3 regions of the Aquamicrobium sp. genome follow, and region 2 is predicted to be linked to each of the others. Evidence: predicted binding sites of a transcription regulator. Region 2 holds the regulator's gene; each other region holds the start of a gene.
What was found. Region 2 encodes LexA, which represses DNA repair genes until DNA is damaged. Its sites were predicted from a motif close to TGTTCNNNNTGTGTTCNG; they were not measured.
Positions count from the first base shown of each region.

Region 1: a site for LexA is predicted at 5,699-5,716, ahead of M9945_RS18345 (ImuA family protein). Genes of this name have one in related genera too.
Region 3: a site for LexA is predicted at 7,428-7,445, ahead of M9945_RS19420 (helicase-related protein). Genes of this name have one in related genera too.

Region 1 covers NZ_JAMLIE010000003.1:185,661-195,108, forward strand. Annotated here, with positions in the region: gene M9945_RS18310 (amino acid ABC transporter permease) at 30-701, shown strand; gene M9945_RS18315 (amino acid ABC transporter permease) at 698-1,348, shown strand; gene M9945_RS18320 (amino acid ABC transporter ATP-binding protein) at 1,335-2,084, shown strand; gene M9945_RS18325 (succinylglutamate desuccinylase/aspartoacylase family protein) at 2,114-3,133, shown strand; gene M9945_RS18330 (branched-chain amino acid aminotransferase) at 3,350-4,468, shown strand; gene M9945_RS18335 (cold-shock protein) at 4,714-4,923, shown strand; gene M9945_RS18340 (hypothetical protein) at 5,035-5,247, shown strand; gene M9945_RS18345 (ImuA family protein) at 5,722-6,510, shown strand; gene M9945_RS18350 (DNA polymerase Y family protein) at 6,413-7,978, shown strand; gene M9945_RS18355 (error-prone DNA polymerase) at 7,975-9,448, shown strand, end outside.
Region 2 covers NZ_JAMLIE010000002.1:222,538-231,985, reverse strand. Annotated here, with positions in the region: gene M9945_RS13680 (ABC transporter substrate-binding protein) at 319-1,362, opposite strand; gene M9945_RS13675 (ABC transporter ATP-binding protein) at 1,423-2,163, opposite strand; gene M9945_RS13670 (ABC transporter permease) at 2,160-3,011, opposite strand; gene M9945_RS13665 (hypothetical protein) at 3,024-3,329, opposite strand; partial or broken gene M9945_RS13660 (IS3 family transposase) at 3,312-4,482, shown strand; partial or broken gene M9945_RS13655 (Lrp/AsnC family transcriptional regulator) at 4,528-4,584, shown strand; gene M9945_RS13650 (Lrp/AsnC ligand binding domain-containing protein) at 4,666-4,908, shown strand; gene M9945_RS13645 (hypothetical protein) at 5,165-5,464, shown strand; gene lexA (transcriptional repressor LexA) at 5,556-6,272, shown strand; partial or broken gene M9945_RS13635 (glutamate--cysteine ligase) at 6,580-7,952, opposite strand; gene M9945_RS13630 (16S rRNA (uracil(1498)-N(3))-methyltransferase) at 8,069-8,818, opposite strand; gene M9945_RS13625 (hypothetical protein) at 9,012-9,448, opposite strand, start outside.
Region 3 covers NZ_JAMLIE010000003.1:407,400-416,847, reverse strand. Annotated here, with positions in the region: gene M9945_RS19450 (DUF1013 domain-containing protein) at 1-215, opposite strand, end outside; gene M9945_RS19445 (GFA family protein) at 349-795, opposite strand; gene M9945_RS19440 (RNA polymerase factor sigma-32) at 869-1,735, opposite strand; gene M9945_RS19435 (CarD family transcriptional regulator) at 2,018-2,587, opposite strand; gene fdxA (ferredoxin FdxA) at 2,974-3,312, opposite strand; gene M9945_RS19425 (RNA-binding S4 domain-containing protein) at 3,473-3,787, opposite strand; gene M9945_RS19420 (helicase-related protein) at 3,812-7,252, opposite strand; gene aqpZ (aquaporin Z) at 7,976-8,665, shown strand; gene M9945_RS19410 (beta-ketoacyl-ACP reductase) at 8,736-9,448, opposite strand, start outside.

The DNA.
Region 1 (9,448 bases), on a different contig from region 2:
GCGCGCGCCCCGGAGTTTCGCGCCACGGCATGATACAGAGCTTCGATTTCAGCTTTCTCACCGGCTACCGCCATGTGATCTTCCATGGCATCTACATCACCCTGCTGCTCATCACGGTAGGGGCGGCTCTCGGTCTTGCGGTGTCGATCCTTTGCACCTGGGCGCGGCTGTTCTGCCCCGCCTGGGTGCGCGCCTTCGTGACGGGCTATGTCGAGTTCGTCCGCAACACGCCCTTCCTCATCCAGCTGTTCTTCATCTTCTTCGGCCTGCCCCAGCTCGGCATCAGCATGTCCGAGATGACGGCGGCCGTCGTCGCCATGACGATCAACCTCGGCGCCTACGGCACCGAGATCGTCCGCGCCGGCGTGCAGGCGACGCCGGGCGGCCAGTGGGAGGCCGCCGCCAGCCTCGGCATGTCGCGCAACCAGGCGTTCTGGCGCGTCGTCCTCGTTCCCGCGTTGCAGAAGATGTGGCCGACGCTCTCCTCGCAGATCGTCATCGTCATGCTCGGCTCGGCGGTCGTGTCGCAGATCGCCGTCGAAGACCTGACCTTCGCCGCCAACTTCATCCAGTCGAGGACGTTCCGCGCCTTCGAGATCTACTTCGTAGTGACGGCGATCTACATCGTCCTCGCCGCGCTCGTGCGGCTGGCGCTGCGGCTCCTCGGCCGCTGGGTGCTCGGCACGGGGGACGCGTCATGACGGATTTCACGCTCCAGCAGATCGTCTACGCCCTCGTGCTCGGCGCGCGCTGGACGGTGCTGCTGTCGCTCGCGGCGTTTTTCTTCGGCGGCATTCTCGGGCTGGTGCTGATGCTGGGCACCATCTCCCGGCGACGGCTGGTAAGGCTGCCGGCGCTGGGATTCATCTGGCTCATCCAGGCGACGCCGCTGCTGATGCAGCTCTTCCTGATCTTCTTCGGCCCCGCCCTGCTCGGCAAGGACATTCCCGCCTGGACGGCGGCCTGCATCGCCCTGACGCTGTGGTCGTCGGCCTATCTGGCGGAAATCTGGCGCGGCTGCGTGCTGGCGGTCCAGAGCGGACAGACCGAGGCCGCGCTGTGCCTCGGCATGCTGCGGCGCCAGGCCCTTCGCCATGTCGTCTTCCCGCAGGCGATCCGCATGGCGCTGCCGCCGACCGCGGGTTTTTTCGTCCAGATCGTCAAGAGCACGGCGCTGACCTCGATCGTCGGCTTCACCGAGCTGATGAAGACCGGCAACATCCTGTCCAACGTCACGCTCGACCCGTTCGTCGTCTACGGCCTGGTGGCGCTCATCTACTTCTGCCTGTGCTACCCGCTGTCGCTCGCCAGCCGCAAAATGGAGACGGTTTTCGATGTCACTCGTTAAGATCGAGGGGCTGTGCAAGAGCTACGGCGCGCTCGAGGTCCTCCGCGACATCAGCCTCGACATCGAGCGCGGCGAGGTGATCGCGCTGATCGGCAAGAGCGGCTCGGGAAAGTCCACCTTCCTGCGCTGCATCAACGGGCTCGAGGCGATGAACGCCGGGACGATCCGCGTCGATGGCGAGTTGGTCGAGACCGACGAGCGCAAGCTGCAGAAGCTGCGGCTGAAGGTCGGGATGATCTTCCAGCAGTTCAACCTCTTTCCGCATCTCACCGCGCTCGACAACACGGCGCTGGCGCTCAGGGTCGTCAAGGGCATGAGCGCCGCCGACGCGCGCGCCATCGGCATGGCGCGGCTGGAGAAGGTCGGCCTCGCCCACCGCGCCGATTCCCGGCCGCACCAGCTTTCCGGCGGCCAGCAGCAGCGCGTGGCGATCGCGCGGGCGCTGGCCATGGACCCGGTGGTGCTGCTGTGCGACGAGGTCACCTCCGCGCTCGACCCCGAGCTGGTCGAGGAGGTGCTGCAGGTCATCCGCCGGCTGGCCGAGGAAGGGATGACCGTGATCATGGTCACGCACGAGATGTCCTTCGCGCGCAGCGTGTGCTCGCGGGTCGTCTTCATGCACGAGGGCCGGCTGCACGAGATGGGCCCGCCCGAAGAGGTGTTCGGCAACCCGAGGACGCCGGAGCTGCGCCAGTTCCTCGGCCAGGCATCGCCATCGGCGGGTGAACGCGCATGACGGCCGACGCAGCATCAGGAGGACAAGCCGTGAATTCCGACAGGACCATGATCTCGACCGACATCGATTTCGACCGGAAGGGGCTTCAGTTCGGCAAGCTGCGCCTGCCCCATTCGGTGCATCGCTCGGCCTACGGGCATATCCCGATCCCCATCGCCGTGGCCGCCAACGGCGAGGGACCGACGGTGCTGCTGACCGGCGGGGTGCACGGCGACGAATATGAGGGGCCCATCGCGCTGTCGCGGCTGGCGCGCGAGATCGACGTGGAGCGCGTCTGCGGGCGCATCATCATCGTGCCGACGCTCAACCAGCCCGCCTTCGTCGCCGGAACGCGGGTGTCGCCGATCGACGGCATCAACCTCAACCGCACCTTTCCCGGCCGGCGCGACGGGACGGCGACGGAGATGATCGCCCACTACGTCACCACCGAGCTGCTTCCCCGCGCCGACTTCCTGATCGACCTTCACGCCGGCGGCAGCTCGCTGCAATACCTGCCGGCGCTGCTCGCGCCGCGCTGGTCGGACCCCGGGAAGGCCGCGCGCGTCGAAACCCTGGTGACGGCGTTCGACGCCGGGAACGTCATCTACTTCGATTCCGTGCGCGCCCTCAGCGGCGAGGACCGGGTGATCGGCAACTACGCCGACCGCAACGGCGTCGATTTCCTGACCGGCGAGTTCGGCGGCGGCTCGAGCGTGAACATCGACGGGCTCGCCATGGCGGAAAGAGGCGTGCGCGGCGTGCTGTCGCATCTGGGCGTGCTGCCGGCCGAAAAGGCCCCCGCGCCGCGCAAGGGCCCGATCCGCCGCCTGGCGATGGATGATCCCGGCCTCTATGCCTTCGCCGACCGCCGCGGCTTCTTCGAGCCGAAATTCGCGCTCGGCCAGACCGTGGCGGCCGGGGCCGTCGCCGGGCTGATCCACGACATCGACGACCCTTGGGCGACGCCGGTGGCGGTCCATTTCCGCTCGGCCGGGATCGCGATGTGCGTGCGCACCTTCTCGCTGGTCGAGGCCGGCGATTGCCTCGGCCATCTGGCGAGCGAGATCTGACGGCGGGCAGGATGGAAACGGCCGGTCCTTCACCAAACGGACGCGCGCTTAACGTAAGCGCCCTCGCGTGCGCTCCGGCGCGGACGGCGGCGGCGATGTCTCTTTTCCCCCGCGCCCCGACGACCTATCCCTAGCCCGACCCCCTCGGATCGAGCGGCAGACCGATCCCCTGCCGATCCGCGGGGCGAAAGGACATTCTTCAGGAGGCAGCTTCCAGTGAACAACACCATTGGCAAGGCGGAAGCCGACAGTTTCGTCCCGGCCGCGCCGATCGAGATCACCCGCGCCGCGACGCTGGCCCCGCTTCCCCGGCCGCCCTACGGCTTCGGCAACCACTTCACCGACCACATCGCCACGTTGCGCTACACCGAGGCCACCGGCTGGGGAGAGCCGCGGATCGTCCCCTTCGGCGAGCTTTCGCTCCATCCCTCGGCCGCCGGCTTCCAGTACAGCCAGTCGATCTTCGACGCGTTCAAGGCGCATCTCCAGCCCGACGGCAGCCTCGCCATGTTCCGCCCGGACATGCATATCGCCCGGCTCAACCGGTCGGCGGCGCGCATGTGCATCCCGCAGGTCGAGCCGCGGATGCTGATGGAGCTGATACAGCGCCTGTGCGACCTCGACCGGCGCTGGGCGCCGAGCGACCCGGGCAGCGCGCTCTATATCCGGCCGACCATCGTCGCCACCGAGGGCTTCGTCAGCCTGCGCCCGGCGCGGGACTATCTGCTCGTCGTGTTCCTGTCGCCGGTCGGCGACTACTTCGCCGAGGGCAGCGCGCCGGTGCGCATCCTCGCCAGCGACGAGTTCGTGCGCGCCGCGCGCGGCGGCGTCGGCTCGGCCAAGACGGGCGGCAACTATGCCGCCGCCATGTACGCCACGCGGGCCGCGGTCGAGCAGGGCTACTCGCAGATCCTGTGGCTCGACGGGGTGGAACGGCGCTATCTCGAGGAGGTCGGCTCGATGAACATCTTCGTCAAGATCGCCGGCAGGGTGCGCACGCCGCCGCTGTCCGATTCCATCCTGGCGGGCGTCACGCGCGACACGATCCTCTCGATCCTGCGCGACAGCGGCGCGGCCGTGAGCGAGGAGCCCATCGCCATCGACGAGCTGTTCGAGGCCCACGACGCCGGCACGCTCGACGAGGTCTTCGGCACCGGCACCGCCGCCATCGTCTCGCCGATCGGGCGGATCGCCTACAAGGGCAAGGAAATCCAGGTCCGCGACGGCCAGCGCGGCCCGACGACGGAATGGCTCTACGACAAGCTGCTGGCGGTCCAGAAGGGCAGGGACAACGACCCGCAGGGCTGGCGCGTGACCGTGCCGCACTTCGGCTGAGCGCCACTCCCGGCGGGGCCGGGAACGCGCGGGACAGGGCGCTCCTGCCCCGCATCCCTGCCCATTTCGCGCCGGTGCCTTGTCGCGGACACAATTCGTCGCTATCTATGCCGCATCGAACTTGTTGACGAACTTTGTTTCGCGCTCCGGCGCTCCTACGATCTTCCTTCTCAATTTCGAAGACTGCGACGTTCGGCACGCGGCCGGGCGGCGATCAACTATTTCCGATTTGAAAGGAATGCATCATGGCGACGGGAACCGTAAAGTTCTTCAACTCCACCAAGGGTTTCGGCTTCATCGAGCAGGGTGACGGCCAGCCGGACGTGTTCGTCCACATCTCCGCCGTCGAGCGCGCGGGCATGCGCACCATCGTCGAGGGCCAGAAGCTCAGCTTCGACGTCGTGCAGGACCGCCGCAACGGCAAGAACGCGGCCGAGAACCTTCAGGCGGCGTAACACCGAACAGCGCTTCTGGTCTTTGACCACGGATGTACTGGCACTGGCCATCGAGGCGCTCAGGAGAAGGTCGGGAATTCCCGGCCTTTTTCGTTTTCAGGGAGCACCATCATGGATGAAGCGATCATCAGCGCCGTCTTTCAGGCCAAGCCCTCCAGGCAGGAGGCGAAGGCCGACGTCACCTCCCGCATCGCGCGCGAGATCATCGACAGCGAGGCGACGGCGCGCGAATCCAAGACCGAGCGGCTGCGCGCGGCAAGGCTTGCGAAAGAAGCGGCCGCGAAGCCCGCGCCCGAGCCCCGCAAGACGCGCCGGAAGGGCTGAATCGGCGGGGGTTTCGCTCCCGAGCTGCCCGGGTCCGGCACATCGACTCCTTAAAGCGTATTGCGCCGGCGCTGCCCCTCATCCGCCCTTCGGGCACCTTCTCCCCGTGAACGGGGAGAAGGAATGACGGCCGCACCGCCGCATCCTCTTTTCCACGCTTGCTATTGGCGAAAGCAAGGGCGGCAGCTCTCTTCTCCCCGTTCACGGGGAGAAGGTGGCGGCAGCCGGATGAGGGGCAGCGCCGGCGCCGACGACGATGCACATCAGGCACGCGATAGCGGACGCTTCAGGTATCCTCGTCCAGCGCGAGGGAAAACTGCGGCGAGCCGCGGCCGTACTGCCGCATTGACTCCTTCGCCCTGAGCCTTGCCCTGCCGGCCTTCGACGACTCCGTCCCGACGGCTTCCCATGAAGCCGATCCGGTTGACTCTTGTCCCGATCGGAGTCTTTATAGAACAAAACAGGAACATACCAATGATGGCTGAGCAGGATACCCTTGCCCGGCTCCGGCAGAGCCTTGCCTGCATCGATGCGCGGGAGTGGGGCGAGGCGATGGCGTCGGAGCGGGTCGCGCTGGGCGTCGGGGCGATCGACGCGGCGCTCGACGGCGGCCTGCCGCGCCGGGCCATGCACGAGGTCTTCGCCGCCGCCATGGCCGATGGCGGCGCGGCCTGCGGCTTTGCGCTGGGGCTGGCGCTGCGCATGGCGGGCGAAGGGCGCACGATCGTCTGGGTGCAGCAGGCAATGGCCGCGCGCGAGCATGGCGGCCTTCATCCGCACGGGCTGATCGGCTTCGGCGCGGCGCCGTCCGTCCTGCTCGTCGAGGCGCGCGACGCGGTCCAGGCGCTGCGAGCCGCCCATGAGGCCGCGCGCTGCCGGGCGCTGGGCGCGGTGGTGCTGGAATTGTGGGGCACGGCCGGGACCCCCGGCCTGACGACGAGCCGCCGCCTGTCGCTGGCGGCGGCCTCTTCCGGCGTCGGCCTCGTCATGCTGCGCCTCGACGCCCGGCCGCAGCCGAGCGCCGCCTTCAGCCGATGGAGCGTAGCGGCCGCGCCCTCGGTGACGCTGGAGGCCGGCGCGCCCGGCCATCCTTCCTTCGACCTTGCCTTGCTGCGCCATCGGGGCGGACCGGGTTCCGGCCGTTGGCGCGTGGAGTGGAACCGTGATGAGCTTGCTTTCCGGGAACCGGCGCTATCTGGCGCTGTGGTTTCCCTTCCTTCCCACCGACCGGCTCGAACGACGGCATGGCGCGACACCGGATGAGCGGCCCCTGATCGTCCTCGCCAGAGTCGGCAGCGCGCTGCGCGTCGCCCATGCGGACCGCAGGGCCCGCGCGCTCGGGCTCGCGCCCGGCCTGACGCTGGCCGATGCGCGGGCGCGCGTGCCGGATGTCGTCGTCGCCGACAGGGACGCCGGCGCCGACCATGCCCTCCTCAAGCGCGTCGCCGACTGGTGTGACCGCTTCACGCCGCTGGTCGGGCTCGACGGCGAGGACGGCGTCATGCTCGACGTCACCGGCTGCGTCCATCTCTTCGGCGGCGAGGCGGCGATGCGCGCCGAGATCGTGTCCCGGCTCGGCTTCATGGGCTTCACCGTGCAGGCGGCGATCGCCGGAACGCCCGACGCGGCGCGCGCCGTCGCCCGCTACACGACGCAAGGCGTCGTCGCGCCCGGCATGGAGGCCGAGGCCGTCCGGCCCCTGCCCGCGGCGGCGCTCGGCATCGACGGCGCGCGGGTGCTGGCGCTGGCGCGCGCCGGGCTGAAGACGATCGCCGCCATCGCCGACCGGCCGCGCGCGCCGCTCGCCGCCCGCTTCGGCGCGGACCTGATGGACCGCCTCGCGCGCGTGCTGGGCGAGGTCGACCACCCGACCTCGCCCGACCGCCCGCCGCCCGCGCTGATGGTCGAGCGCCGGTTCGCCGAACCGCTCGCGCGCACCGAGGACATCGACGCCACCGTCGCCGGGCTGGCGCAGGGGCTCGCCCGGCAACTCGAGGAACACGGCCTCGGCGGGCGGCAATTCGAGGCGAGCTTCTTCCGCGCCGACGGGATCGTGCGGCGGATCGCCGTCGCCAGCGGCCGGCCGCTGCGCGACGCGCGCATCCTTGCCCGGCTCTATGCCGAGCGCCTCGACGCCCTCGCCGACCCGCTCGATCCGGGGTTCGGCTTCGACGTGATCCGCCTGGCCGCCCTCGCCTGCGAGGCCATGGAGGGGCGGCAGGCGCGCTTCGACGGAAGCGAGGAGGACGACGAGGCCGTCGCCGGCCTGATCGACCGCCTGAGCGCCCGCCTCGACGCGGCGCAGGTCATGCGCTTCGCGGCCGAGGACAGCCATGTGCCGGAGCGCAGCTTCCGCACCGTCGAGGCCATCTCGTCTCACGCAGGGGGTGGCAGCGCGGCGGACCGCGCGTGGCCCGCCGCCGCCCGGGGCGAGCCGCCGCTCCTGCCGCTGCGCCTGTTCGCGCCGCCGCAGCCGGTCGAGGCCATGGCCGAGGTGCCGGACGGGCCGCCGATCCGCTTCCGCTGGCGCCGGATCGTCCACGACATCGTCGCCGCCGAAGGGCCGGACCGCATCGCGCCGGAATGGTGGCGCGACGGGGAGGACGCGCTGACGCGGGATTATTTCCGCGTCGAGGATCGCGCCGGCCACCGCTTCTGGCTGTTCCGCGAAGGGCTCTACCGGCGCGAGCGCGAGCGGCCGCGCTGGTATCTCCACGGGTTGTTCGCATGAGCCATGCCGAACTCGTCGCCGCCTCCAACTTCTCCTTCCTGAGGGGCGCCTCGCATGCCCACGACCTCGTGGCGCAGGCCATCGCACTGGGCTGCGAAGGCATCGGCATCGCCGACCGCAACACCGTCGCCGGCGTCGTGCGCGCCTACAGCGCGCTGAACCAGATAAAGGAAAAGCACCGCGAGGAGACCGACGGCGACATCCCCTTCAGGCTCGCGGTCGGCGCGCGCCTCGTCTTCGAGGACGGCGCGCCGGACGTCGTCGCCTATCCCGCAAACCGCGACGGCTGGGGCCGGCTGTGCCGCCTCCTGACAGTAGGCAATCTGCGCGGAACAAAAGGTAAGTGTCATCTTACTCTTGACGATCTCCTCGACGACACGAGCCACCTGCTGCTGATCCTGATGCCCGGCGATCCCGCCGCCTGCGAGGCGCCGCTGCGGCGGCTGGCGGCGCGCGCCGCCGGCTCGCTCTGGCTCGGCGCGACCATGCACCGGCAGGGCGCGGATCGCCGCCGCCTCGTAAAACTCGATGCCGTCGCCCGGCGCGTCGGCGTGCCGCTCCTCGCCACCAACGACGTGCTCTACCACGCGCCGGAGCAGCGGCCCTTGCAGGACATCCTCGCCTGCATCCGCGAGGGGATGCGGATCGACACGGCCGGCCGCCGGCTCGAGGTCAACGCCGAACGGCACCTGAAGCCGCCCGAGGAGATGGCGCGCCTGTTCCGCGACCGGCCCGAAGCGGTCGAGGAGAGCCGGCGCCTTCTGGAGCGGGTTGGGTTCTCGCTCGACCAGCTCAAATACGACTATCCCGACGAGCCTGTCCCGCCCGGCAAGACGCCGCAGGGCCATCTGGAGGATCTGGTCCGGCAGCATGCCGCGGCGCGCTATCCGGGGGGCACCCCGGCGAAGGTGGCGGGCCTTCTCAAGGAGGAGCTGGCGCTGATCGCCGAGCTCGACTACGCGCGCTATTTCCTGACCATCCACGACATCGTCCGCTACGCGCGGGACAAGAAGATCCTCTGCCAGGGGCGCGGCTCGGCCGCGAACTCCGTGGTCTGCTTCGTCCTCGGCATCACCAATGTCGATCCCGAAGAGATAGACGTCCTCTTCGCCCGCTTCCTATCGAAGGAAAGGAAGGAGCCGCCCGACATCGACATCGATTTCGAGCACGAGCGCCGCGAGGAGGTGATCCAGCACATCTACGAGCGTTACGGCCGCCACCGCGCCGGCATCGCCGCCACCGTCATCTCCTACCGTCCGCGCAGCGCCATCCGCGAGGTCGGCAAGGCGCTGGGGCTGACCGAGGACGTGACCTCGGCCCTTGCCGCCACCGTCTGGGGCTCACATGGCGAGGAGCTTCCCGCGACGCAGGTGAGGCAGGCGGGCTTCGATCCCGGCAACCCGGTCATCATGAGGGCGGTCGAGTTCGCCAAGCAGCTCATCGGCTTCCCACGCCACCTGTCGCAGCATG
Region 2 (9,448 bases):
ACCCTTCATAATTATCTGTCGTTAGGCGGGATTGTGCTTCTGCTTGCGCGGGACTCGCCACACAGCCATACGCAGGTCGAACGTCGAGACGTCCCGTGCCCCGGCGAGAACAGCGACGGGAAAAGTCGTTGGCCCGGCGGTGCAGTTCAACATAGCCTGAACACCTCGACTACCACCGCGATAGTCGTTTTAACCTCATCCAGCTCACTATTGCGAGCCTGATAGCGGTCCATGGCACCATCGGTCGCCGCAGTTCATGTGAATCTTCCGCACGACAGCATGACTTGAGTATCAGATCAACACCATCCCGGAGTTTGCTCAGGTATTCGCCAATATACTTCCCGCTTTATCGCGGGCCCGTACCAGGGGGCCGTGATCGATCCAGGACGCCGTGTCGAAATCAGCCGGCAAGAACCCGTTTTCAAACAGAAAGCTCTTTCGGGCCTCCAGAGCATCCACCAGCTGCGGCTCAAGCGAGATGTCAAGCCTTTCGGAAATATCCGCGCCGATAGCCTCTTCGACCCAATAGTCGCTCGTCCCGATCTCACGGGCCATCATTCTTGTTGCTTCAGCAACGTTCCGCTTGGCCCATTCAGATGCAGCCAGCAATACCGCGACGTAGTCGTCGACGAGATCTGGATGCTCGCGCAGAAGTCCGCCGCTCACCGTTAGCGTCTCGGGTTGCTCATTGTTGACCTTGAAGCGGTAGTCGTCATCCAAAGAAAGATTGTAGACCTCATGCGCGCCAAGCTGGTGCTTGAGCGACATTCCCCACGCGGAGTATGCGAAAATTGCATCAACCTCGCCACGAACCAGGGCAAGCGTTTCGGTCAGCGACAGACGGCTGAGCCGGGGCACCGAGGCCATGTTGTCCTTGTCGTTGGGGTCGGCTGCGACATAGCTGTCGGACCGTTCGAGGTATTTGATGTTAATGTCGTCGAGGGTCAGTCCGGAACGCGAAAGCGCATGTGTGACCCCCTGAAGCGCGATCGCCCGCCAGAAATCGATCTTGTGGTTCAATCGGAGCGGGATGCCGATCGTCGCGCCCTTGAGTGTCTGTCCGGGGGTGAGCGAAATGATGGCTTGGTATTGCGGCACCCACTGTAGCCCGATCAGCCTTGTATCCGCACCGGCCGCACGCGCCCATATGGCAGGCGCGTTGCCGCCCTGCCTGAACGAGTTCTCGAGGCGATGCGTGTAATGGGACTCACGTATTTCCTGCGAAGGATGCTGACGCAGCGAGCGGAACTCTACGTTCTTCCTGCCAAGGACATCGGCGATCCATCCCTGCTGGATCGCTATGCCGCTGGCTGCAGGAACAGGACAACGTGTGAACCATATCGTATCTGGGCGAACGTTCATGACTCTATCTCGTGGTTCCGATGTTGAAAGAGGCAGGCTGGGAGCCGGTCGCCCACGCTGTCAGGCCGACGCGAGCGCCTTGTGCGGCAGCAAGTCAGCAAGAATAATCTCCTTGAAGCGCTGGAACTCAGGAGACGTGCGAATACGGGGTTTCGGCAGATCGACGAGTATATCGCGGATGATGCTGGCGGGCGGACCGGCCATCACGACGATCCTGTCGGAAAGCGCTAGGGCCTCATCGACATCATGCGTGATAAGAAGAACGTTTGGGACGGCATCGCTAACGATTTCCAGCAGATGGTCCTGCATCTTGAGCCGGGTCAACGGATCGAGGGCACTGAACGGCTCGTCGAGCAACAGCAGCCGCGGCATGCCGACCAGCGCGCGCGCAAGTCCCACCCGCTGCGCCATGCCGCCCGATAACTCCTTAGGCAGCGCCTCGGCAAACTTGCTCAGGCCCACCTTGGCGATAATCGCTTCCACCGCGATTGCACGGCGGTCCTTGGCCCAGTCCCACACGCCCAGCTCGATGTTGCGACGCACAGTCAGCCACGGCATCAAGCGAGGATCCTGAAACGCGACTCCGATCTCCGGGCGGGGCCTGTCGATAACCTTGCCGTCGAGGCTGGCCTGGCCTCCAGTTGCGGTTTCAAGCCCGGCAAGCAGGCGCAATGCCGTGCTCTTTCCACAACCGGACGGGCCCAGAACAGTGGTGATGCGCTCTTTGTCGATCTGCAGGTCTATCGGACCTAACGCCTGAAAGCCGTTGAATTTCTTCACGAGGTCCTTCAGCTCGATCACGCGTCACCTCCTGATCTGGTATCCTGCCAGCTCAAAACGCGCCTGGAGATATAGGCCAGAAGCATGTCGGTCCCCTTGCCGCAGATCGCGAAGATGATCATGCACGCCATGACGATCTGGGGTCTGCCGGTCATCTCGCCATCGAGAAGCAAATAGCCGATGCCCGAGGAAGCCCCCATCATCTCGGCGGCGACCACGACGAGCCAAGCGATGCCCATCGACTGGCGAAGGCCGACGAAAAGATAAGGCAGGGCCGCCGGAAGCAGAATGCGACGGACCAGCTGGAAGTTGTTGAGCCTGTAAACCTGCCCCACCTCGATCAACCGCCTGTCAGCGTTGATGATTCCGGACATGAAGTTGAGATAGGTTGGAAAGAACGCCGACTTGGCTATCAGCGTGACCTTCGAGGTCTCCTCAATGCCGAACCAGAGGATGAACATCGGAATCCACGCAAGGCTGGGTACGGTGCGCAGAGCGTGGATCACCGGATCGATGAGTCGCCGCCAGAGGGGCGAATAACCTGTCAACGCACCAAGAATGATGGCAGCGGAAACGCCGTAGAAGAAGCCCAGGAACACGCGTTGGACGGAAATGCCGAGATGGCCCCAGATTCTGCCCGTCTGGAAGAAATTGACCAGCACGTCGAGCACGTCGAGCGGGGATGGCAGGAAGAGCGGGTTTATCCATCGCAGGCTGACCGCCAGCTGCCACAGGACGATCAAGCCGACGGGAAGCACGAAGGGGGTCAGGACTCGCTCCGCGCGCGTATACCACGGCGTGCCGGCAGGCATGTCTGTTGCGGCCGAAGTGCTCCTCCGGCCGCCTGCGGAACTAGCGTAAACGGTCATGCGCTTCCCCGGCTATTCAGCAACCTTGAACAGATCGTAAACGAGTAGCTCGTCAACGATCTTCTCGAGATCGGCATCGGCGGGAATGGTGCCGAAGTCCTTGTAGAGATTGCCCCAGTTCAGGAGGAGCTGCCGATCTTCCGGAATGACCGCCGGCCGGGAAATATCCGTACGGGTGATGACCGGACGGGCGATCTCCTCGCCGAGGCCGGACGATGCGGCATAGTCCGCGATTGGTCTGCCCCCTGAAAAGTGGCCCTCCCTGAAGTAGGCTATTGAGCCGTTGGAGAGGACTTTGGAATGCCCCAGAAGAAGCACAAGCCCGAAGAGATTGTCGCGAAGCTGCGCCAGGTCGATGTTTTGTTGTCACAAGGCCGCTCGGTTGGAGAAGCGGTTCGTTCGATCGGCGTGACGCAGTTTACGTATTACCGCTGGCGCAAGGAGTTCGGCGGTCTGAAGGGTGATCAGGTGAAGCGCCTCAGGAGCTTGAGAGGAGAACGACCGTCTGTAAGCAGTGTCGGACCTGACGCTCAACTGATCCTCAAAGAGGCTGCCTCGGGAAACTTCTAGAAGCCCCCTTCCCGTCGTCGTCTAGATTTGTGTCGATCATGTCATGGCGAAGTTCTGCGTGTCGGAGCGCTTCGCCTGCAAGGTTCTCGGCCAACACCGTTCGACCCAGCAAGGAAGCGGGAGTCTGCATGATGATGAGAGGCGCTGACTGCCCGACATCATCCGTCTGGCTTCCCGGTATGGCCGCTATGGCTATCGTCGGATCACCGCGAAGTTGCGGTCGGAGGGATGGACGGTCAGCGCCAAACGCGTCGGAAGTGACGCATCTGGCAGCAGGAGGGGCTGAAGGTTCCCCAGAAGCAACCGAAGAAAGGCCGGCTGTGGCTGAATGACGGATCGTGCATCCGGCTTCGGCCGGAGCATCCCAACCATGTCTGGTCCTATGACTTCGTCGAGGGCCGGACCCACGATGGCAGAAAGTTCCGCATGCTCAACATCATCGACGAGTTCACTCGGGAGTGCCTGGCAGTCGGATCGGTCGCAAGCTCAACTCGACCGACGTCATCGACGTTCTGTCGGACCTGTTCATCCTGCGCGGTGTGCCGGGCCATGTTCGTTCCGACAATGGTCCGGAGTTCATCGCCAAGGTCGTGCGGGAATGGATCGTGGCCGTCGGCGCAGAACCGCCTTCATCGAGCCGGGCAGCCCGTGGGAAAACGGCTACTGCGAAAGCTTCAGCTCGAAGCTCCGCGATGAACTGCTCAACGGTGAGATCTTCTACAGTCTCGCCGAAGCAAAGGTCATCATCGAGGCATGGAGACGCTACTACAACACCGAGCGGCCGCACTCATCGCTCGGATACAAGCCGCCGGCACCGGAGGCCATCATCTGGCCTCCACCGTCGCGCGGATCGACACCGCCATCGGCCCAGGTAATGGCCGACAAGCCGATCATGCATTAAGATTGAAACCGGACCACCCTATGGGGTCAGGCCACCGCACTAGCACAAGCTGTAGGCGCATCGCCGGCCTCCTGCTGGAGACGGATCAAATTGCTCGAAAGCAGAGGAGTTCTAGGAAAAACTGTCCGCTTGGTCGATCCGGAGAAAGTCAATAAGGGAATAACTGTTATATGTCAGATAAAAATGAAATCACACGACCATGAAGCGAGGACTAAATTTGAAGAATTTATCAATAATAGCACAAATGCTATAGAATGTTATTCTATATCTGGAGAATGGGATTATTTAATAATATTTATTCTTGAAAATATAAATGAATTTCATGATTTTCTCATGAATAATATTCTTCAACATAAATCTGTATATAATTCATCATCTCATTTTGCACTAAAGAGAGTAAAATACTCAACATCCATCCCGGTATAATTTTTTTTAGCCCGCTCACGAACGTCCGCGAACCAGCAGCGTATAGTGGCTACAGCAGCCATCGACAAAGCAGCGGCAGGCTTTCCGCACGCAGACCGACACGACGATGAATTTCCGCCCCGATCCATTCGCCGACGATTGCGCCGATCACGACTGTCAAGGCAGATCAGATCCGCGATGGCGATCTTGGGCTCCATGCCGTTGCCCAGCAGCAGCACCAGGATCGGCCTTCGCGACCACCGGAATCGTGTTGATCATGACCGCGATCGGAAAGAATGCCTCCTCGACGCTCTGGCGGTACGCAAAGGCCGTTGGATTCTTCACGCCGGTCGACTTCATGCGGGGGTTACAGTCCGGCGAACTCGTCCACATACCGCTTCAGGAACCGGGGCTGCGGCAGAGCGAGGTCGGCCTGCTCATCCATCGCGAACGGCAGAACTGGCCTACCGTCCGGACGGTCGCGGCGCATCTGATAACCGAGTTCACGACGGTCGCCACCGAAATCCGCGAGATCGCTGCGGCTGCGGAACGACGCAAGGCCGCTACCGTCCGCTGACCGCCTTATCGTATAAGTCCTTGCAGAACACAAAAGGAACAGATATAGATTGTTCCTGTTTTGTTTAGGATCGATTCCCGAAAGGGCCGGGATGCTCACGCGCAAGCAACACGAACTGCTCCTCTTTATCCATCAGCGGCTGAAGGAGACCGGGATTCCCCCCTCCTTCGACGAGATGAAGGAGGCGCTCGACCTTGCGTCCAAGTCGGGCATCCACCGCCTGATCACGGCGCTGGAGGAGCGCGGCTTCATCCGCCGCCTGCCGAACCGCGCCCGCGCGCTCGAGGTCCTGCGCCTGCCCGATTCGATCGCCCCCGGCCTTAACGCGGCGAAGAAGTTCTCGCCCAGCGTCATACAGGGCAGCCTCGGCCGCGCCGCCGCGCCCGCGCCGCGGGCGCCCACCGGGAACGACAATGACGGCGCCGCGCTGGTCGGCATCCCAGTCATGGGCCGTATCGCCGCCGGCGTTCCCATCGCCGCGATCCAGAACCAGACCCATTCCATCGGCGTCTCGCCCGACATGCTCGGCAGCGGCGAGCACTACGCGCTCGAGGTCAAGGGCGATTCGATGATCGAGGCCGGCATTCTCGACGGCGACACCGTCATCATCCGCAACTGCCAGACGGCGAGCCCGGGCGAGATCGTCGTCGCCCTGGTCGACGACGAGGAAGCCACGCTGAAGCGGTTCCGCCGCAAGGGCGACACCATCGCGCTGGAAGCTGCCAACCCGGCCTACGAGACGCGCATCTTCGGCCCCGACCGGGTCAAGGTACAGGGCAAGCTGGTCGGTTTGATCCGCCGCTACTGACGCCTCGCGCCCGAAGTGGGGCGGATCCGAACGGCCCTGATGGGTTTGGACCGGGATACCCCCGATGTCTTCGGGCCGGCATAGAGGTGCAATCCTCCTTGTTTGCCCGGCCCTCGCCTTTCTTCCGTGAACGGAAAAGAGAACCGGCCGCATGTTCACGCCGTTCTGCCACGCTTGCGATTAGCGAAAGCGGGGATGAGAACCCTCTACTCCCCGTTTACGGGGAGAAGGTGCCCGAAGGGCGGATGAGGGGCGGCGCGAGGGTCGAAGATCGCCCTCCTGCGGAGCGGACAAGACGCGAAACGCTTCAGTACGCGTATTCGAGAAAAGCGGGTTCGATCGAGCCGCCCCAGCGCGTCCGGTAGGCGTTGAGCATTTCTTCGGCGCTGGTCGTGCCGCGCGCCACCACCTCGTCGAGCGGGGCAAGGAAGCCGGTCTCGTCGCTGCCTTCGCCGTTGGTGCGCGCCCGCGCCGCCAGCCCCCGGCGCGAGATCGCCAGCGCCTCGCGCGCGATCTCGCGCAGCGTCGCGTTGCGGAACGGCGTGGCGAGCGCCTGCGCCGGGACGGCATCACGCATCGCCACCACCTCGGCGAACGTCCAGTCCTTCGTCAGCGCCTCGGCCTCGTCGAGCGCGGCTGCGTCGTAGAGCAGCCCGACCCAGAACGCCGGCAGGGCGCAGATGCGCCGCCACGGCCCGCCGTCGGCGCCGCGCATCTCGAGGAATCGCTTGAGCCGCACGTCGGGAAACAGCGTCGAAAGGTGGTTGGCCCAGTCGCCCATGGTCGGCAGGCCGTCGCTCACCTCGCCCCGCAGCGCGCCGTTCATGAACTGGCGGAAGGTGACGTGAGTGGCATCGAAATAGCGCCCGTCGCGGATGATGAAGTACATCGGCACGTCGAGCGCCCATTCGACATAGTCGGCGAAGCCGAACCGGGGCGAGAAGCAGAATTCGAGAACGCCCGAGCGCTGGTTGTCGGTGTCGCGCCAGATGTCGCCGCGCCAGCTTGCAGGCCGTTCGGCCGCCCCTCGGTGAAGGGTGAGTTGGCGAACAGCGCCGTCGCCAGCGGCTGCAGCTTGAGCGACACCTGCATCTTGCGCCGCATGTCGGCTTCCGAGGAGAAGTCGAGATTCACCTGGATGGTGCAGGTGCGGTACATCATGTCCAGCCCCCGGCTGCCGACCTTCGGCATGTAGGCGGTCATGATGTCGTAGCGCGATTTCGGCATGCGCGGGGTCTCGGCAAGCGTCCATTTCGGGCTGCCGCCGAGGCCGAGGAAGCGGATGCCGAGCGGCTCGGCGACCTCGCGCAGCTGCGCGAGATGGGCGTTGCCCTCGCGGCAGGTCTGGTGCAGCGTCTCCACCGGCGCGCCGGACAGCTCGAACTGCCCGCCCGGCTCGAGGCTGATCGCCCCCTGCCCCGTCGGCTCCACGAGGCCGATGACGTTGCCGGCGTCGATGATCGGCTCCCAGCCGAGCAGGCCCTGCATGCCCTCAAGCAGCGCCCTGATGCCGTTCGGTCCCTCATAGGGAACCGGCCGGTTGCCGTCGACATAGAACGGGAACTTCTCGTGCTCGGTGCCGATGCGCCATGCGTCCTTCGGCTTGCAGCCGGCGGCGAGATAGGAGACGAGCTCGTCCACCCCTTCGATCGGGCTGAAATCGGTGGTGTCGCGCGCCATGGTCGTGTCCTCGCCCTGCCTCCGCGCCGCCTTGCCGGCGGCCGCGCGCGAGTGTTGAGCGGAACTCGCCGCCGCGATCAAGCGAAAAATCCTGACAAGCTGTTCAATGGGGCCGATCAGCCGGCCTGATCGCGCCAGTCGCCCAGCGTCGCCTGCACCAGCGCCAGCGCCGCCACCGCGGCCGTGTCGGCGCGCAGGATGCGCGGCCCGAGCGGAATCGCCGTGACGAAAGGCTGCGCCGTGAGCAGCCGCCGCTCCTCGTCGGAAAAGCCGCCCTCGGGGCCGACGAGAACGCCGATCTTCGCTTCCGTCACCGCCCGGAGCGCCGCGAGCGGGTCGTTCGTCCCGGCGCTCTCGTTGCAGAAGACGAGCCGCCTGTCTTTCTCCCATCCGGCCAGCAGGAGGTCGAGCTTCACCGGCGGGCGCAGCAGCGGGATGGACAGCACGCCGCACTGCTCGGCCGCCTCGATCATGTTGGCCTGCATCTTCTCCAGCGGCGGCCTCGTCACCTGCGTGTGCTGCGTGACGACCGGCTGGAGGACGCCCGCGCCCATCTCGACCGCCTTCTGCACCATATAGTCCAGCCGCCCGACCTTCAGCGGCGCGAAGGCGTAGACGAGGTCGGGCGCCGGCGGCTGCGGCCGCTCAGCGTGCTCGACGGCGAGCCTCACGCCCTTCTTCGAGACCGCCGCGACACGCGCGCGCCATTCCCCGTCGCGGCCGTTGAAGACCAGAAGCTCCGCCCCCTCGCCCATGCGCAGCACATGGGCAAGGTAATGGCTCTGCGCCCTGTCCGCCTCGAAGGCGGCGCCGGGGCCGAGATCGTGCGGCATGAAAAGCCGCTGCAATTTGTAGTTTGCGCGCATGAATCTCGTGATGCGGCGCGGACGCGGCCGGGTCAAGCCCGGCCCGCCGTCCCCGGCTCGCTCAGTTGGCATTGACGAGCACGACCCGCCGGTTCTTCGCCCGGCCGTCGTCGGCCGCGTTGGTTGCCACCGGGGCCATCATGCCCGCGCCGGCCGTGGCGAGGTGGTAATCGTCGATTACTGTTTACGTGGGTCAGGCCGGGGTCAGCGTCGGGTGCCAGACCGGGCTGAACCCCGCCCCCAGCGCCGCGACCGTGGCTGCGGGCGTGACCAGCCTTGCGCCCGGCGGCAAGGCCTGCGGCGGGCCATAGCCGCCGAAGCTCCACGACCGCGCCCTGCCCGCATGGAGCGCGAGGATCCGCCCCCCGACCTCGATCATCGCGCCGTCGGGCAGCGCGCCGATGGCTTGCGCATCGAGGGTGGGCAATGCCGCGCCGGCAGCATGCCTTTGCCGGTGGAGGACCGAATCGATGTCGGGGGCCGGGACATGGCCGAGCCGGTTGCCGGCGGCGAAGCAACGGCGAAACGCCTCCGCCGCCGCGCGCCGGCAGTAGAAGCAGGGGCGATGCCCCGCCGCCAGCGCCGTCGCCTCGTCGAGGAAGAACAGCTCCGTCCACCCGGCCGCGCCCG
Region 3 (9,448 bases), on a different contig from region 2:
GGATCGGCCTCGCCTTTGGCGATCTCGTCGCGCGAGAGCTGGCCGGTGATGACCGGATCGAGGCCCTTGATGCCCTGCGCCGCCTCGCCGTCGGCGATCGCCTTCACTTCCAGCGGGTGCAGCTTGCAGAAATGGGCGATCTGGTCGAAGGAAAGCGCGGTGTTGTCGACCAGCCAGACGGCGGTCGCCTTGGGCATGAGCAGCGTGTTGGCCATAAGATAAAGTCCTCTCGTTCGCCCGCGTCCCTGTCGCGGGCGGTGGGCAATGCCACCGATATGGGAAAATCGCGGCAGATATAGTCCGATTTGCGCCCGCCCGCAACGAAAAGCGCAACGCGCCGTGCGCAATCTACTCCCTGTCTGCCCCGTCCCGCCGTTCGAAGCGCAGGATGCCGGCGATGCGCGAGCCGCCGCCGGCCGGATCGTCGCTCGGGTGGACGACGCCGTCGGTGACCACGATCTCGGCGAAATCGAACGGGCTGACGCCGTCGAGGCAGGCGGCGTTGATGCCGTATTCGTTGGGGTTCGAGCGGCGGCGGTGGTGGGTGTAGATGCCGCAGCGCGAGCAGAAATAATGTAGCGCCGTGCCGGTGTTGAAGCGGTAGAGCGTCAGGGCGTCCGCGCCTTCGATGAGGGTGAAACCGTCGAGCGGGGCGGACACCGCGACCGCGCCGCGCATCCGGCAATAGGAGCAGGTGCAGCGCCTTGCCGTGTGCAGGCCGTCGCTCAGCCGGACGCGAAACCGCACCGCCCGGCAATGGCAGGCGCCGCCGATCTCGTCGATGTCGAAATCCATCTCTTCTTCCCCGAAAAATCGCGCGGGAGGGTACGATAGACCGGCGCGGGCCGCGGCGACAGGGGCTGCCGGATCAGGCGGCGCTGCTCATCCTGTCGGGGTCGCTGCGCACCAGTGCGGCGCGCAGCTTCTCCATCGCCCGGCTTTCGATCTGGCGCACCCGCTCCTTGGAGATGCCGAGCCGGCGGCCGAGCGCCTCGAGGGTCTCGCCCTCCTCGGAAAGCCGCCGCTCGCGGATGATCTTCAATTCGCGCGGGTTCAGGGTCGAGAGCGCCCGGTCGAGCCAGTGCCGGCGGCGCTCGCCGTCGATGGTGCGGGCGACGACCTCCTCGGGCAGCGGCGCGTCGCTGACGAGGGTGGCGGAAAGGGCCGGCCTTTCGCCGTCGGGGCCGGCGACCGGCGCGTCGAGCGAGCAGTCGGCGGCGGAGAGCCGCGCGTCCATCGCCGCGACGTCGCTGGTGCGGATGCCGAGCGCCTCGGCGATGGCGGTATGAAGCTCGTGGCGGGGGACATTGTCGCCATGCTCGCGGGCGAGCCGCGCCTTGAGCCGCCGCAGGTTGAAGAACAGCGCCTTCTGGCCTGAGGACGTGCCGCCGCGCACGATCGACCAGTTGCGCAGGATGAAGTCCTGCATCGAGGCGCGCACCCACCATGCCGCATAGGTCGAGAACCGCACCTCGCGGTCGGGATCGAAGCGGGCGGCGGCTTCGAGCAGGCCGATATGGCCTTCCTGGATGAGATCGCTCGCCGACAGGCCGAAATGGCGGAAGCGGCCGGCCATGGCAACGACGAGCCGCATATGGGCGAGCGCGATACGGTTCAGCGCCTCCTGATCGCGCCGCTCCTTCCAGCGCAGCGCGAGCGCAAGCTCCTCGTCGCGCGTGAGATAGGGCGCTCTCATCGCCTGCCGGATCATGCCTCGTCTGGCCAGATCGTCCATGGCTGCCGCTCCTGCCGGCGCACCGGGCCGGTGCCCGGCGATACGCCCCACGGCGGCAATACGCGCGGAAGGGGTATTTGTTCCCTCGGCGGGCGAGGGCGGATGCGGCGAAGCGCGTTTCTTTCTGTCGGGTGGGCCTAAAGCATGTCGCGTCCTATGCGTATCATCGGCGGCGCAGCGGCCGAAGATCGGAGCGGATAAGGCGCGACATGCTTTAGAAAACGAAGAACCCGGCCGCGAGGGCCGGGTTCGATCCTGTCCGAAACTCTGCCGAAGCGCGGCTTACGCCGCTTCTTCCTGCTCGGCTTCCTCGTTGTCGGCCTTGCCGCGGCGCGGGCCCTTGCTCAGATTGGCCTCGATCAGCCGCACGGCCTCGGTGTCCGACATCTTGTTGACGGCGGCGATCTCGCGCGCCATGCGGTCGAGCGCGGCCTCGTAGAGCTGACGCTCGGAATAGGACTGCTCGGGCTGGTTCTCGGCGCGGTAGAGGTCGCGCACGACCTCGGAGATCGAGATCAGGTCGCCGGAATTGATCTTGGCGTCGTATTCCTGCGCCCGGCGCGACCACATGGTGCGCTTGACGCGGGCGCGGCCCTGCACGACCTTCAGCGCGCGGTCGACATAATCGGTCTCGGACAGCTTGCGCATGCCGATCGAGGTCGCCTTGGCGACCGGAACCTTCAGGCGCATCTTGTCCTTCTGGAAGTCGATGACGAAGAGTTCCAGCTTGTGCCCGGCAACCTCCTGCTCCTCGATGGCGACGATCTGGCCGACGCCGTGCGCCGGATAGACCACGTATTCGCCGGTCTTGAAGCCCTGCCTGGTCGCCGACTTCTTCTGCTGGTTTGCCATACGCCCTGTACTCCTTTTTGTGCCGCGCGCCGTGGCGGCGCGGGGTTACATCAGCGGCCGGAGACCCGGCCAGCCGTGGCAGAGGAGACCCGTGTGCACATGTCCGTGAAGCCGACCCGTATCTTCCGATGAACGCCGAAACCGGAAAAGGCGCACGCGCGCCGAACCGGCCCGGTTTTACCGGCCCTGAATACGTGTCAGCCTTTCAATGATTAGGACGCTTGTGCAACTGGTCGAACGCCTGCCATCGGCATGTGGTTTCTTCCTACCACAAAAAGTAGAAAGAATCAACAATTTGCCGCAGCAGCGAACAGCCGCCCCGCCGGAGAGGGCGTCGGCGGGCCGGCTCGGCCGGCGTCGGGCGCGGCGCGCGCGCCGCGAAAGTTTCAGTTTCCCTCGCCCGGCTCGGGCGAGAAGTGGTTCTCGAACTTGCCGGCGACGCCGTCCCATTCCTCCCGGTCGTCGGGCGGCTCCTTCTTCTGGGTTATGTTGGGCCAGCGCGAGGCGTATTCGGCGTTGATCTCAAGCCAGCGCTCCAGCCCGGGGTCGGTGTCGGGCTTGATGGCGTCGGCCGGACATTCGGGCTCGCACACGCCGCAGTCGATGCACTCGTCGGGGTGGATGACGAGCATGTTCTCGCCTTCGTAGAAGCAGTCCACCGGACAGACCTCGACGCAGTCCATGTACTTGCACTTGATGCAGTTGTCGGTGACGACATAGGTCATCGCGCGGCTTCCTTCCGGCCCGGCCAGAAATACGCTTGCCCGGCATTTCATTTCGCGCGGTCAGGTAACGCCTTTGCCGGCCGCGTGCAAGGGTGACGAATCCGCGCAAGCCATCCATGCAGGGCAGCCATGCAGGCCACCCATATGGGACAGGCCGGGTTCACGACGGGTCGCGGTCGCCCGCACCGGCGTCGGGGGCCTCGCCCGGTGCGCCGAGATCCTCGTAGAGCGTGCGCGCCTCCTCGGCGGGGCCGCGCCGCCCGGCCAGCGCCAGGACCCGCCAGACGAGCACCCTGCGGTCGAGCGCGATGGTCAGCACGTCGCCGGGCTTCACCGTGCGCGCGGGATCGGCGATCTTGTCGCGGTTGACGCGGACATGGCCGGCCCCGACCAGCGCGGCGGCCAGCGAACGCGACTTCACGACCCGCGCGTAGACGAGCCATTTGTCGATGCGCTGGCGTTCCTCGCCGGTCATGGGTCTCCCAATTCGGGCCTTCGCCTATTTGCCCTTCAGCTTCTCGCGCAGCGCGGCCAGCTTGGCGAAGGGCGAATCCGGGTCGATCCGCGCCGGCCGATCCTCGCGCGGGCGGCGCGGCTCACCCTGCCGCTCGTTCCGGCCCTGCCCGTCGGGACCACCATGGCCGGGGCCGCGATGCGGGGGCTTGCCCCGGTGCGGTCCCTTGTTCGGGCCGTTGTGCGATCCCTTGCGCTGCTGGCCGTCGCGCTCCGCGCGACTTTCCCTGCCCTCGGCTTTGCCCTCTCCCCTGCCTTCGCCCTTGCCGGCAAAGCGGCGCTCGAAGCGCTTGCGGCCCTGCCCGTCGCCCGCGCCGGCCTCGCGGCCTTCCTGCCTGCCGCCGCCATGCTGCGGCCTGCGGCCCTGCCCATGGCGCGGCCGGCCCTCGCTGCGGCCCGGCCGCCACAGGAGGACGGGTTTCGCCTCCTCGGCCGGCGTCTCGGCGGCGGCGTCGGTTCCCGCGGGGACGCCGGATGCGGCTTCTGCCTGCGTCGGGGCGGCTTCCGCTCCCTCAGCGGCAGCGGGCGCGGCTTCGTCCGGAGCCGGAGCGTCGGCCGCAGCGGGGCCGGTTGCCTCGCCGGCAGCCTGCGCCGCTTCTTCTTCGCCTGTGGCGTCGGCGGCGGTCGCTTCCGCCGTCTCCACAGCAGCCGGCGCTGCCTCATCCGGGGCCGATACGTCGGATGCAGCGGGTTCGGGCGTCTCATCGGCCGCCTGCACGGCCTCTTCGCCTGCGGGCGCAGCTTCCGCCGCTTCCACGGCAGTGTCCTGCCCGACGGTCTCGTCCCCGTCGCGGGCGGGGGCTTCGCTCTCGGCCGCGCTCTCTCCGGCGGCGGGCGGGGCTTCCGCGGCGGCCGCCTTCGCGGCCGCGGCGGCTTCCACCCGTGCGGCTTCGGCCGCGTCGAGGGCGCCGAGGCGGGTCTGGACCTCGGCCGCGGGCTTGGCCTCCGCGCGGTAGCCGAGGCTCTTCAGGATTTCCTCCATGTCCTCGGCGGTGGCGCCGAGGATCGACATCATCGCCGGGGTGACGAGGAAGGCCGCGCCGTCATAAGCGCCGTCCGGGCGCGCGCCGGTGCCGGCCCGCCACGACAGCGCCGGGCGGATCAGGTCGGCGAGGCGCTCGAGGATGTCGACGCGCACGGCCCGGCGGCCGAGCATGCGATAGCCGGCGAGCCGGTAGAAGGCCGGCTCGAAGCCGGGATCGACCACCAGCGAGGTGCGGCCCGAGGCGAGGGCGTTGACCACGTCGCCGAAGCCGGGCTTGTCCTTGCCGTCATGGGCGAGCGACCACAGGAGCGTCACCAGCCCGGCCGGGCCGGGCTTCAGCAGCGCCGGCGTGAAGACGTGGAACGCGCCGAAGCGAACGCCGAGCCGGCGCAGCGCCGCCCGCGCCTCCTGGTCGAGCGCCTTGACGTCGTCGGCAACGTCGCGGCGGTTGATGAGGCCGAAATTCTCGACGAGCTGGAAGGCGATGCCGCGGGCGAGGCCGGAAAGCTGGTCGGCGGCCTTCAGGTCGACGAGCGGCTTCAGCAGCGTCTCGATCTGGTAGCGCACGAAGCGTTCGGCGCGCGCGGCGACCTTGTCGCGGGCCGGGCCGGTGAGCTGCTCGTCGGCGAGCAGGATGACGCGCGGGGAAAGCGGGTCTTCGCTCGCCGTCAGCGTTGCCACCGGCGCGCCGATCCAGCGCAGGAGGCCGTCGGAGGCCAGCGCGAAATCGCCGTTGGCGGAATTGGCGAAGCGCTCGGCGCGCGCCTCGAACTCGGCGGCCAGCGCCTTCTGCGCCGCCGCCTTGACCGCCTTGGCGTCCTCGCCGCCGGCCGACTGGTCGGCGGTGAAGCGGAAGCCCTGGAGGGAGCCGACATGGTGGCCCTCGACGGTGACGTCGCCGGCCGGATCTATTTCTGCCTCAAGCATCGCGTTCTCTCTCAGGCGCCTCATGAGCACGGAAGTCCTGCGGTCTACGAAGCGTTTCGTCAATCGCTCGTGCAGGGCATCCGACAGTCTGTCCTCTATCTCGCGCGTTTTTTCCTGCCAGTGTGCCGGATCGGCCAGCCATCCGGGCCGGTGCGACACGAAAGTCCAGGTGCGGATCTGGGCGATCCGCGCCGACAGCGTGTCGATGTCGCCCTCGGTCGTGTCGGCGCGGCGCACCTGCTCGGCCATGTAGTCCTCATCGACATGGCCCTTACGGGCGAGGTCGAGATAGATCGAGCCGATGATGTCGCCGTGCTGGGCCGGGGCGATGCGGCGATAGTCGGGCAGGGCGCAGGCTTCCCACAGGAGCTCGACCCGGCGCGGCCGGTCGGCCAGCCGCACGATCTCGTCGTCGCGGGCGAGATAGTCGAGCGCGCGCGCGTCCACCGCCGGCAGGGCGCGCGTCAGCCCCTCGACGGCCGGGACGCGGTCGATGGAGCGGCGCAGCGCGTCGAGGCTGGAGAAGTCGAAGGCGGCCGTGCGCCATTGCAGCACCTTGACCGGCTCGAAATCGTGGCTCTCGATCCTCTCGACCAGCTCGTCGGGGAACGGGTCGACCTGGCCGGTGACGCCGAAGGTGCCGTCGCGCATGTGGCGGCCGGCGCGGCCTGCGATCTGGCCGAGCTCGGCCGCGGTCAGCTCGCGATACTGGAAGCCGTCGAACTTGCGGTTCTGGGCGAAGGCGACATGGTCGACGTCGAGGTTCAGGCCCATGCCGATGGCGTCGGTGGCGACGAGGTAGTCGACGTCGCCCGACTGGTAGAGCTCGACCTGGGCGTTGCGGGTGCGGGGCGAAAGGCCGCCCAGCACCACGGCCGCGCCGCCGCGCTGGCGGCGGATCAGCTCGGCGATGCCGTAGACCTCGTCGGCCGAGAAGGCGACGACGGCCGAGCGGCGCGGCAGCCGCGTCAGCTTCTTCGAGCCGGCATAGGCCAGATGCGACATGCGCGGCCGGGTGACGACGGAAACGCCGCGCAGCAGCTTTTCCAGGATGCCGCGCATGGTCGCCGCGCCGAGCAGCAGCGTCTCCTGCCGGCCGCGCAGGTTGAGGATGCGGTCGGTGAAGATGTGGCCGCGCTCGAGATCGGCGGCGAGCTGCACCTCGTCGATGGCGACGAAGGCGGCGTCGGTCTCGCGCGGCATCGCCTCGACCGTGCAGACGAAATAGCGCGCGCCCGCAGGCTGGATCTTCTCCTCGCCGGTGACGAGCGCGACCTTGTCGGCCCCGACCCGGGCGCAGACGCGGGCATAGACCTCGCGCGCCAGCAGCCTGAGCGGCAGGCCGATGACGCCGCTCTCATGCGCCACCAGCCGCTCGATGGCGAGATGGGTCTTGCCGGTGTTGGTGGGGCCGAGCACCGCCGTCACGTCGCGCCCGGACAGGATGAGCGGCTGGACAGACGACTGGCCAAGGGGCCGGGATGGCGGCGCATCGGGTCTTGTCGGGGTGGTCATCGTGCGGGGGCGACCCTGTGGTGCGCGTGGGATGCGCGCGGCGCGGCTGAGGCATTTTCCGCCAAGCGGGTTAGCATGGGCGGCAACCGGGCGGAAGATGGCGCCCGACAAAGGTGGTGTCAGGGGTGGCGTCAGGGAGATTTTTTCCGTGCCGCCGGGACACCGCATTAACACTCGGAACGAGTCTGGAACGAATCAGCGACGAATCACTGACTCGCCGATGTTCCTTCTCTGTTCACCGCTATATGTAGCGGTTACGGGGCAGAGTCGGACCAGATGCTGAATCGCCGTTTCCTCCCGTTCCGTCCTCGACCGCCGAGTCGTTAACCTTTGCCCCCCAAGCCTTCCGGAGGCGGCCGCGGCGTCGTGCGAAGCGGGCGGCAAGCTTAGGAATTCGTTATGGTTTTCTTTACCGTCGGTTAAGGTTTCGCTGGGCCGGGGGCCTCCGGCGTTAACTTCCCGACCAAAGGCGGAACGAATCGGCGACGAATCACTGACCGGCACCGTTTCCCGTTTCGTTCTCCACAAGATGTAGTGGTTCCCACAGCTTCTCCACAACAAGTCCACAAGCTTTCCCGGCTGATTCGCACAGGGCTTTCCGGCGTGCCGTTAACCTTTGGCCCCGATTGCAGGGTGGGAAGGCGGCTAATCGCCTGCCAGTTGCCGAAGGATGCGACTCATGCTCATGCTCGTTTCGCCCGTCTATCTTCACGGAGAATCAGCATGACAAAGCGTCTTCTGGCCGAGTTCCTCGGAACGTTCTGGCTCGTCTTCGGCGGCTGCGGCTCGGCGGTGCTTGCCGCCGCCTATCCTGAGCTCGGCATCGGCTTCGCCGGCGTGGCGCTCGCTTTCGGTCTCACCGTGCTGACCATGGCCTATGCCGTGGGCGGCATTTCCGGCGGCCACTTCAATCCGGCCGTCACGGTCGGCCTGCTCGCCGCGGGCAAGTTCGACGGCAAGGATCTCGTGCCTTACATCGTCGCCCAGCTCGTCGGCGCGGTCGTCGCCGCGCTCGCGCTCTACCTCGTCGTTTCCGGCAAGTCGGACTTCACCTCGGTGGGCGGCTTCGCCTCGAACGGCTATGGCGAGGCCTCGCCCGGCGGCTATTCGCTGACCTCGGCGCTGGTGATCGAGGTGCTGCTGACCTTCTTCTTCCTGATCGTCATCCTCGGCGCGACCAGCGGCCGGGTGCCGGCCGGCTTCGCGCCCATCGCCATCGGCCTCGCGCTGACGCTGATCCACCTGATCTCGATCCCGGTGACGAACACCTCCGTCAACCCGGCGCGCTCGACGGGCGTCGCCCTGTTCGCGGAAGGCCCGGCGCTGGCGCAGCTCTGGCTGTTCTGGGTCGCGCCCCTGATCGGCGCGGCGATCGCCGGTGTCGTCTACAAGGCGCTGCTCGACGACGAGTAAGCCCCGCGCGCGATCTCAAAAGGAAACGGCCCCTCGCGGGGCCGTTTCTGTTTGCGCCGGGTTCGCGCCGTCAGACGAAGAACTGGCCGCCATTGGCCGAGATGGTCGAGCCGGTGATGAAGCCGGCGTCGTCGGCCGCGAGGAAGACGACGATGCGGGCGATCTCCTCCGGCTCGCCGAGGCGGCCGACCGGGATCTGCGGGATGATGCGCTCGGCCAGCACCTTCTCGTCGATGGCCTTGACCATGTCGGTGCCGATATAGCCGGGGCAGATGGCGTTGACGGTGATGCCGGCGCGCGCGCCCTCCTGCGCCAGCGCCTTGGTGAAGCCGAGATCGCCGGCCTTGGCGGCCGAATAGTTGGCCTGGCCCGCCTGCCCCTTCTGGCCGTTGATCGAGGAGATGGTGATGATGCGGCCGAACTTGCGCTCGCGCATGCCGTTCCACAGCGGATGCGTCATGTTGAAGACGCCCGAAAGGTTGGTGTCGATCACCTCGCGCCACTGCTGCGGCGTCATCTTGTGGAACATGGAGTCGCGGGTGATGCCGGCATTGTTGACCAGGATGTCGACCGGGCCGAGATCGGCCTCGACCTTGGCGATCCCGGCCGCGCAGGAATCGTAGTCGGCGACCGACCATTTGTAGACCGCGATGCCGGTCTCGTCGCGGAACTTCGCCGCGGCCTCGTCATTGCCGGCATAGTTGGCGGCCACCTTGTAGCCGGCGTTCTTCAGCGCCACCGAGATCGCCGCGCCGATGCCGCGCGAGCCGCCGGTCACGAGTG